3 regions of the Kitasatospora sp. NPDC127060 genome follow, and region 3 is predicted to be linked to each of the others. Evidence: riboswitches for the same ligand, from Rfam matches in the RefSeq annotation. Region 3 holds a riboswitch; each other region holds the start of a gene.
What was found. Region 3 has a riboswitch for thiamine pyrophosphate ahead of ACFWIS_RS17515 (purine-cytosine permease family protein). Riboswitches for the same ligand answer to the same signal wherever they lie in the genome.
Positions count from the first base shown of each region.

Region 1: linked by a shared signal. The riboswitch ahead of thiC (phosphomethylpyrimidine synthase ThiC) and the one ahead of ACFWIS_RS17515 (purine-cytosine permease family protein) in region 3 are both predicted to bind thiamine pyrophosphate.
Region 2: linked by a shared signal. The riboswitch ahead of thiO (glycine oxidase ThiO) and the one ahead of ACFWIS_RS17515 (purine-cytosine permease family protein) in region 3 are both predicted to bind thiamine pyrophosphate.

Region 1 covers NZ_JBHXEG010000016.1:21,300-24,563, forward strand. Annotated here, with positions in the region: gene ACFWIS_RS12190 (cupin domain-containing protein) at 1-98, shown strand, start outside; gene tenA (thiaminase II) at 128-796, shown strand; gene ACFWIS_RS12200 (DUF5326 family protein) at 977-1,177, shown strand; TPP riboswitch at 1,367-1,502, shown strand; gene thiC (phosphomethylpyrimidine synthase ThiC) at 1,497-3,264, shown strand, end outside.
Region 2 covers NZ_JBHXEG010000048.1:54,106-57,369, forward strand. Annotated here, with positions in the region: gene ACFWIS_RS24705 (thiazole synthase) at 1-338, opposite strand, end outside; gene thiS (sulfur carrier protein ThiS) at 342-551, opposite strand; gene thiO (glycine oxidase ThiO) at 548-1,723, opposite strand; TPP riboswitch at 1,727-1,839, opposite strand; gene ACFWIS_RS24720 (NAD(P)/FAD-dependent oxidoreductase) at 1,931-3,130, shown strand; gene ACFWIS_RS24725 (Rv2175c family DNA-binding protein) at 3,173-3,264, shown strand, end outside.
Region 3 covers NZ_JBHXEG010000027.1:79,777-83,040, reverse strand. Annotated here, with positions in the region: gene ACFWIS_RS17520 (trypsin-like peptidase domain-containing protein) at 1-978, opposite strand, end outside; TPP riboswitch at 1,186-1,334, shown strand; gene ACFWIS_RS17515 (purine-cytosine permease family protein) at 1,327-2,730, shown strand; gene ACFWIS_RS17510 (glycerophosphodiester phosphodiesterase) at 2,831-3,264, shown strand, end outside.

The sequences.
Region 1 (3,264 bases), on a different contig from region 3:
GCACCGTGGTGTACGTCCCGGCCGGCACCCCGCACCGCTTCCACCACATCACCGAGGAACTGCGGGTCCTGGTGGTGTTCTCCCCGCCGGAGGACTGACCCCGTCCGTCCGTCGTAGAGTCGGTCGTATGACCCGCAGCCTCACCGACGAGCTCTGGGCGTCGATCGAGCCGATCTACGCCGAGATCCTCGCCCACCCCTTCATCGGCGGCCTCACCGACGGCACCCTGCCGCGCGAGGCGTTCCGCCACTTCGTCGTCCAGGACTCCCACTACCTGCGCGACTACGCCCGCGCGCTCGCCGTCTGCGCCGCCAGGGCCCCCGGCGAGGCCGACGTCCGGGCCTTCGCCGACGACGCGGTCGGGGCGCTGGCCGCCGAGCAGGGGATGCACGCCGAGTTCCTGACCGCCTTCGGCGGCACGACCGAGCAGGCCGCCGCCGAACCGGTGCTGCCCACCACCCGGGCCTACACCAGCTACCTGCTGGCCACCGTGTACGGCGGTTCGTTCGCCGAGGCGCTCGGCGCGGTGCTGCCCTGCTACTGGATCTACGCCCGGGTCGGCGAGGCGCTGCTCGCCCAGGGCTCCCCCGACCCGCTGTACGCCAAGTGGATCGCCACCTACGGCGACGAGGCCTTCCAGTCCGTGGTGCGCCGGGTGCTGGCGCTCACCGACCGGCTCGGCGAGGAGCTGTCGGCGGCCGAACGGCGCCGGGTGGTCGAGCACTTCGGGACCACCTCGCGCTACGAGTGGATGTTCTGGGACGCCGCCTGGCGCGGGGAGCGCTGGCCGGTCTGACCCGCCCCCCGCCGTTTCTCGGGGGTCTTCCCGGGGGTGCGGATAGGGGTGATCTAGGGGTTCTCTCCGGGCCGCAGGCCCTCGTTCCGCCGCCTGCGCCCCCGTACGATCGAAGCATCGGAAGCAAGCGGGATGCGGCCACCGAACGGCAGCCGGCCCGAGGGGAGAAGAGGAACCGACATGGCTGAGCTCTGGAAGTCGCTGCCCTCCTGGGTGCGCAACATCGTCATCCCGGTGCTGGTCCTGGTACTGGCCTGGAACATCATCGCCTTCGTGTTCGGCGTGGTCGGCGCCCTGCTGAGCATCGTGATCAAGCTGCTGGTGGTCGTCGGCATCGCCGCCGCCGTGGTGATCCTGGTCAAGAAGGCCGCCAAGAGCTGACCCCGCTCCGACCGCCGCGCGGAGCACTTCCGAAGGCCCGGCACCCCGTCCGCGGGGGCCGGGCCTCGGCGTTCCCGCCGTCCGTCCGGGTCCTTCCGGTGGCCGTCGCCCGGCCGATTCCGTTCGGAGACCGTCTGGACCTGCGGCGATCGGCTCGCTACCGTGTTGGGCGTCATGTGCAGGCAACACCGCCTGCGACGCGGGAGCTCGGAGCACCGGGCTGAGAGGGCGCTGACCGGACCGTCGACGGACGGACCGACGGCTGCGTCGACCGCAGGAACCTGGACCGGGTAATGCCGGCGTAGGGAGTAGAGGTCAGATGACCACGTTCGAAGCACAGCCGCAGCCTGCCCACAGCGCCCCCAGCAGCGAGCGCACCGGTTACCCCACCCCGGCCTGGCGCAAGGCCTACCGCGACGGATCCCGCCCCGACCTGCGGGTCCCGTACCGCGAGGTGCAGCTCACCAACGGCCGGACCGTCCCGCTGTACGACACCTCCGGTCCGTACACCGACCCGGCCTACGAGCCCGACGTGCGGCGCGGGCTGCCCGCCCTGCGCGACTCCTGGATCCGCCAGCGCGGGGACGTCGAGGAGTACGACGGCCGCGAGGCGCGCCCCGAGGACGACGGGATCAAGCACACCTCCCCGCGCGGCGGCAACCTGCGCAACCTGGACGCCGTCTTCCCTGGCCGCCCGCGCCGCCCGCTGCGCGGCCGCGGTGGTGTCGCCGTCACCCAACTCGCTTACGCCAAGCGGGGCGTGGTGACGCCGGAGATGGAATTCGTGGCGCTGCGCGAGGGCCTGGAGCCCGAGTTCGTGCGGGACGAGGTGGCCCGCGGCCGGGCCGTCATCCCGGTCAACGTGAACCACCCCGAGGTCGAACCGGCCATCATCGGCACCAACTTCCTGGTGAAGATCAACGCCAACATCGGCAACTCCGCCGTCACCTCCTCGATCGAGGAGGAGGTGGAGAAGATGACCTGGGCCACCCGCTGGGGCGCCGACACCGTCATGGACCTCTCCACCGGCCGCAACATCCACACCACCCGCGAGTGGATCCTGCGCAACTCCCCCGTGCCGATCGGCACCGTGCCGCTCTACCAGGCCCTGGAGAAGGTCGACGGCAAGGCCGAGGAGCTCAGCTGGGAGGTCTACCGGGACACCGTCATCGAGCAGTGCGAGCAGGGCGTCGACTACATGACGGTCCACGCCGGCGTGCTGCTGCGGTACGTCCCGCTCACCGCGCGCCGCAAGACCGGCATCGTCTCGCGCGGCGGCTCGATCATGGCCGCCTGGTGCCTGGCGCACCACCAGGAGAACTTCCTCTACACCAACTTCGAGGAGCTCTGCGACATCCTGGCGCGCTACGACGTCACCTTCTCGCTCGGTGACGGCCTGCGCCCCGGCTCCATCGCCGACGCCAACGACGAGGCGCAGTTCGCCGAACTGCAGACCCTCGGCGAGCTCGGCCGGATCGCCCGCGAGCGGGACGTCCAGGTGATGATCGAGGGCCCGGGCCACGTCCCGATGAACAAGATCAAGGAGAACATGGATCTCCAGAAGGAGATCTGCGACGAGGCGCCGTTCTACACCCTCGGCCCGCTCACCACCGACGTCGCCCCCGGCTACGACCACATCACCTCGGGCATCGGCGCCGCCATGATCGCCTGGTGGGGCACCGCCATGCTCTGCTACGTCACGCCCAAGGAGCACCTGGGCCTGCCCAACCGGGACGACGTCAAGACCGGCGTGATCACCTACAAGATCGCCGCCCACGCAGCGGACCTCGCCAAGGGCCACCCCGGCGCCCAGGCCTGGGACGACGCGCTCTCCGACGCCCGCTTCGAGTTCCGCTGGGAGGACCAGTTCAACCTGGCCCTCGACCCGGAGACCGCCCGGGAGTTCCACGACGAGACCCTCCCCGCCGAACCCGCCAAGACGGCCCACTTCTGCTCGATGTGCGGCCCGAAGTTCTGCTCGATGAAGATCAGTCAAAAGATCCGCGACGAACACGGCGACGGCTCCAGCGCAGTGCAGAGCGACTTCGACGCCGAGGCGCTGGCCGGCATGCAGGCCAAGTCCGAGG
Region 2 (3,264 bases), on a different contig from region 3:
ATCGGGTCGGGCAGCAGGGTGCGCTCGTCGGCGATCACCTCCAGCTTCACCCAGTCGGTGCCGAGCGCCTCGCGGGCCAGCCGGGCGGTCAGCACGGCCTCGCCGGCGGTGAAGCAGCCGGCCGTGTTGGGCAGCACCCGGATGCCGTTGCGGGTCAGCACGTCCAGGACGGAGCCCTGGGTGGTGGCGTCCACCCGGCGCATGGCCACGGTGGTCAGCTCGGTGCCGGAGGCGAGCAGGGCACGCTCCAGGACCTCCAGGCTCGGCGCGCCGCCGGTGCCCATGATCAGCCGGGAGGAGAAGGTCGCCCCGGCGATGGTGAGAAGGTCGTCGGCCATGGCTCAGCCCCCCTGGACGGCGGTGAGGATCTCGATCCGGTCGCCGCTGTCCAGCGTCGTCCCGGACCACGAACTGCGCGGCACCACGGCCTCGTTGAGGGCGGCGGCGACACCGGTGTTGGCGGCGCTGACGGTGGCCACCAGCTCGGCGAGGGTGGTCGTGGCGGGCACCTCGCGGGGCTCGCCGTTGACGGTCAGAGCGATCTCGGTCATGCGGAGGCCTTCATCAGGGGGGATGCGGAGGAGAACCGGGTGGGCGTGAACGGCCTTGCCAGGTCAGGGACTTCGCCGGTCGTCAGGTAGTCGGCGAGCAGGTCGGCGGTGACCGGGGTGAGCAGTACGCCGTTGCGGTAGTGGCCGGTGGCGGCGACCAGTCCGGGCAGCGAGGTCGGGCCCAGCAGCGGGGCGTTGTCCGGCGAGCCCGGGCGCAGCCCGGCGGAGGTCTCCACCAGCGGGAGTTCGGTGATGCCCGGGACCAACTCATGGGCATCACGCAGGAGTTCGTACACCCCGCCGGCGGTCACCGTGGTGTCGTAGCCCTGTTCCTCGGTGGTCGCGCCGATCACCAGCTCGCCGTTCTCCCGCGGCACCAGGTACAGGTGCTGACCGCGCACCACCGCGCGGACGTTGCGGGACAGGAACGGCCGGTAGGCGTCCGGGACGTGCAGCCGGACGATCTGCCCCTTCACCGGGCGCACCGCGGGCAGCACCCCCTCGGGCAACCCGGGCAGCCGGTGGCTGTGCGGGCCGGCGGCGAGGACGACCTGCTCGGCGTGCAGGGTCTCCCCGGAGCCCAGCCGGGCGCCGACCGCGCGGCCGCCCTCCACCAGCAGCTCGACGGCCTCGCCCCGGTGCAGCCGGACCCCGGCCCGCTCACCGGCGGCGACCAGGGCGGTGAGCAGCCGGCGCGGGTCCACCTGGTGGTCGTCCGCGGCGTGCAGTCCGCCGCGCACGCCGGGCGCGAGCATCGGCTCCAGCCGGCGGGCCTCCCGGCCGGTCAGCCAGCTGGAGTCCAGGCCCAGCCGCTGGTGGAAGGCGTGCAGTTCGCGCAGTTCCTCGCGGTCGTCGGAGTCCAGCGCGACGGCGATGGTGCCGCACCGCCGGTAGCCGGTGTCGAGGCCGCCGCTGGCCTCGGTGAGCTCGGCGGCGAAGCCCTCGTACCGCTGGTTGGAGGCCGTCCCGAGGCGCAGCAGCGGCTCCTCGCCGTACTGCACCTCGGTGACCGGGGCGAGCATCCCGGCGGCCACCCCGGCCGCGCCCCCGCCGTGGTCGGGATCGACCACGACCACGTCCCGCAGCCCGCGCTGGGCGGCGCGCCAGGCCACGGCGAGGCCGATGACGCCCCCGCCGATCACCAGCACGTCCGCGCGGCTGCCTGCTGGCAAGCGTGACAAAGCTGCTCTTCTCCCTTCGCCGGTATGACCCGGATCAGGTTCGGACGGTCGCGGGCCGTGCCAGCCCGCCTCTCAGCCCGGTACGCCGGGCTCCCGTGTGGTGCGTCCACCTTAACGCCGGGGGTCGGCCCGGCCGAAGGGCCGTACGAAGGGTGGACGGCCCCGGGCGGCCGTGCGGCGCTGAGTACAGTGACGGGCGTGGCAGAGCTGAGCGGAACGGATCAGGTGGTTGTCGTCGTCGGGGCCGGGCTGGCCGGGGCGCAGTGCGCCCTGAAGCTGCGGGAGGGCGGCTGGCGCGGTCGGATCCTGCTGGTCGGCGAGGAGCCGCACGCGCCGTACGACCGGCCGCCGCTCTCCAAGGACGTGCTGCTCGGCAAGGCCGACGCCACCACCCTGGACATCGACTACGACGGGCTCGGCATCGAGCTGCTCACCGGCCGCCGCGCCACCGGTCTCACCCCGGGCGTGCTGCACACCGACGGCGGTGACCTCCGGTACGACTCGCTGGTGATCGCCACCGGCGCCGTCCCGCGCGCCCTGCCCGGCGCCGAGCGCGCCCACCTGCTGCACACCCTGGACGACGCGCTGGCGCTGCGCGCGCTGCTGCGCCCGGGGCTGCGGCTGGTGCTGGTCGGCGCCGGCTGGATCGGCGCCGAGGTGGCCACCGCGGCCCGGCAGGCCGGCTGCGAGGTCACCGTGGTCGAGGCCGGTCCGGCGCCGGTGCCGGGCGCCCTGCCGACCGAGGTCGGCTCGGTGACGGCCGCGTGGTACGCCGAGGCCGGGGTGGAGCTGCGCTGCGGGGTCGGCGTGGCCGCCGTGGAGCCCGGGGCGGTGCTGCTGGCGGACGGCTCCCACCTGCCCGCCGACGAGGTGGTGGTCGGTGTCGGCGCCCGGCCCGCGACCGGCTGGCTGGCCGGCTCGGACGTCGAGCTGGACGCCTCCGGCGCGGTCGTGGTGGACGGGCGGCTGCGCACCGGCCTGCCCGGGGTGTTCGCGGCCGGGGACTGCGTCAGCTACCCGTCGACCCGCTCCGGCGCCCGGCTGGTCGTCCAGCACTGGGACCACGCGCTGCAGTCCGGCGGGGCGGCGGCCGCCGCCGTGCTCGGGGCGGACGAGCCGTACGACCCGGTGCCGTACTTCTGGTCCGAGCAGTTCGGGCGGATGGTCCAGTACGCCGGTCGGCACACCGGGGGCGACGAACTGCTCTGGCGCGGCGGCCCGCAGGACGCCGGCTGGACGGTGCTGTGGCTGCGCGACGGGGTGCCGAGCGCGCTGCTGGCGGTGGACCGGCCGCGCGACCTCACCCAGGGCCGGAAGCTGATCGAGCGCGGCGCGGTGCTGGACCGCGCCCTCGCCGCGGACCCCTCGGTACCGCTGAAGTCGGCGGTCGCGGGGTAGCGGCTGGTGCGCGGCGGGCCGCGGAGGTGGCAGTCTGGTGGCGTGAGTGAGATCGAAAGCAAGATTGAAGCCCTGGTCACCGAGTGGGTGTACCTGCCCGACATCTCGGAGCAGTGGGGGGTCCGGGTCACCGA
Region 3 (3,264 bases):
CGCGACCACGTGGTTGTTGGTGAGGATGTGGCCCTCGGTGTCGAAGACGAAGCCGGTGCCGGTGCCCGACTCGCCGTTGCCCTGCGCCTTGATGGTGACGACGCTGGGCAGCGCCTTCTGCGCGATGCCGGCGATCGAGCCGGGGGCGGGCTCGTTCCTCTGGGTGTTGCTGGCCTGGACGGTGGTGCTGCGGTGGTCGTCCGCCGAGGGGCTGCTGTTGGCGTGGTCGGTGGCGACCACACCGATCGCGCCGCCGGCGATGCCGGCGACCAGCGCGACGGCCGCGAGCAGGGCCACCAGGCCGCCGCGCTTCTTGCGCGGGCCGCCGGGGCCGGTCGGGCCGCCGGGGTACTCGGCCGGGTAGCCGAGCGGGCCGCCCGGGCCGCCGGGGTAGCCCGCGCCGCCGGAGCCGGCGTCGTGGCCGGCGCCCCAGCCGCCGAGCGGCTGGCCGGCGCCGAAGGGGTGGTGGCCCTGCGCCGCGGGCGCGCCGGCGCCCGGGGCGCCGTACGGCTCCTGCGCGTTGGCGGCCGGGACGCCGTAGCCCTCCTGGGCGCCGGCGGCGGGCACGCCGTGGCTCGGGGTCGCGTACGGGTTGGTGCCCGGGGTGCCCGGCGGCAGCGCGGGCGCGGCCGGGGCGGGGGCCTGCGCGGCCGGCGCCTCGGCGACCGGCTGGGCGGCCGGCTGGGCCACGGGCTCGGCGGCCGGCTCCGGGACCCGGCTGAACGCCATGGTCGGCTGGTGACCGCTGCCGGCGGGCGCGCCCTCGGCCGGGGCGTCGGCCGCCGTCGGCCCGGCCACCGGCTCGACGACCGGCTGGGCCACAGGCTCGGCGGCCGGCTCCGGAACCCGGCTGAACGCCATCGTCGGCTTGTGACCGCCCTGAGCGGTGCCGTCGGAAACGGCGGCCGCCGCCTCCGCGGCCCCGGCGGGCTGCTCCCCCTGCGGCCCGGTGGGCCCAACCTCGCGCTCGGTGCTCACGGACGACCTCCATAGCTGACAGAACCAAGGACCATAGTTTTTCGCACCGACGATTCGATTGCCGTAAGGACCCCTCTGAAGAACTCATAAGAATCCTTAGCCGCCTCCGACGACCGGGCTCCCCACCCCCGCCGGGCGTCCCGCGATGCGGACCGCGCACCCACCGGCCTTTGGCGTTCGTACCCGTGCCGGTTAGCCTGTCGCTCCAAACTGACACGCGGGAGCTTGGACCGACCAGGCTGAGAGTGCGCATGTCGACCGTACGCCAGGCGAGTGACCGGCGGGCCGTCGAGGGGGCGCTGACCGCCGGAACCTGTCCGGGTAATGCCGGCGTAGGGAGTATCGGCCATGCCGCCTGCTTCGCCATCCTCCTCTCCGGGCGCGCCCGCGTCCGAGGATTTCCCCGCCCCCGCCGCGACCGCGCTGCTCGACCACCGGGTCGAGGCGCCGCTGGTCCTCGACACCGAGCCGCCGCGCACCCTGCGCTTCCGGGACCACTTCGCGCTCTGGATGAACCTCGGCGTCAGCCTGATCGGCTTCTCCACCGCCGCCACCGTGCTCGGCGCCAAGGGCAGCGAGCTGTCGCTGGCGGCCGCGGTGACCGCGATCGTGGCCGGTACGGCGGTCGGCACCGCGATGCTCGGCGTGGCCGCGCTGATCGGCGCCCGGACCGGCGCCCCGGCGATGGCCAACCTGCGCGGCCTGTTCGGCACCCGGCTGTCCTACCTGCCGACCGTGCTGAACATCGTCCAGTGCATCGGCTGGGGCGTGTTCGAGCTGCTGACCATCTCGGCGGGCGCGCAGACCGTCGCCCACACCACCGGCTACCGCTGGCTGTTCGTGCTGCTCGCGGGCGCGCTGACCACCGCGCTGACGATCTGGCCGCTGGGCTCGATCGCGGTGCTGCGCCGCTTCGTGGCCGGCGCGGTCGCGGTGGCGATGGTGTACTTCACCGTCCAGCTGGGCCGCCAGGGCGTGCCGGACCCGGGTGCTGGCAACTGGCACGGCTTCCTGGGCGCCACCGACGCGATGATCGCGGTGTCGATCTCCTTCGTGCCGATGGCCGCCGACTACACCCGGCACTCGCGCACCCCGCGCTCGGCGTTCTGGGGCAGCTTCTCCGGCTACACCGTCGCCCAGGTCTGGTGCTACGTGCTCGGTCTGATGGCGCTGCTGCAGTCCGACGGCGACCCGAACCGGATCTTCGACTCCTTCCTCGGCGTCTGGGCCGGCTGGCTGTTCCTGCTGGTGCTGGTGCTGCGCGAGACCGACCAGTCCTTCGCCAACGTCTACTCGACGGCGATGTCGCTGCAGAACCTGCTGCCGCGGGTGGACCGCCGGGTGCTGAGCGGCGGGATCGGCGTGCTGATCACCGTGCTGGCGCTGCGGATCGACCGGTTCACCGACACCTACAGCAACTTCCTCGGCCTGATCGGCTCGGTCTTCGTACCGCTGCTGGCGGTGCTGGCGGTGGACTACTTCTTCGGCGCCGGCCGGCACGGCTGGGACCTCTCCGAGCGGGCGCCGTCCCGCTGGCTGATGCTGCTGCCCTGGGTGCTGGGCTTCGCGGTCTACCAGTTCATCGCGCCGACCGCGGTCGCCGACTGGTGGGTGGACTTCTGGACCTCCGCCCAGGAGGCGCTGCACTTCACCCCGCAGCAGTGGACCTCCGCCTCGCTGTTCGCCTTCCTGGTGCCGGCGCTGGCCACCTGGGCGCTCACCCCGCTGACCCGCCGCACCGCGCGGGGCTGAGTCCCCGCCGGATCCCGCCGAGTCCCCGGAGGCGGAGCCGGCCCCGCAGGTTGGGACCGGCTTCGCCTCCGCGTCACCCGCGCCCCCTATCGTGGGGGCCGTGACCAGCCCAGACCTGCCCCCGGCGGCGGCGCGCACCGCGCCCTCCGTCCAGGTGATCGCCCACCGCGGTTCCTCCCACGCCCTGCCCGAGCACACCCTCGCGGCGTACCGGCGCGCGCTCGACGAGGGCGCGGACGCCGTCGAGTGCGACGTCCGGGTGACGGCCGACGGCCACCTGGTCTGCGTGCACGACCGCCGGATCGGCCGGGTCTCCGACGGCCGGGGCACCGTCTCCGCGATGACGCTGGCCGAGCTGGAGGCGTACGACTTCGGCGCCTGGAAGACCGGCCGGCCCAGCACCGACCCCGAGCTGCGCGGCGTGCTGCGACTGGAGCGGCTGCTGGAGCTGGTGGTGGACTGCGGCCGCCCGGTGGACCTGGCGATCGAGACCAAGCACCCGGTGCGCTTCCGCGGCCGGGTCGAGGCCGAGCT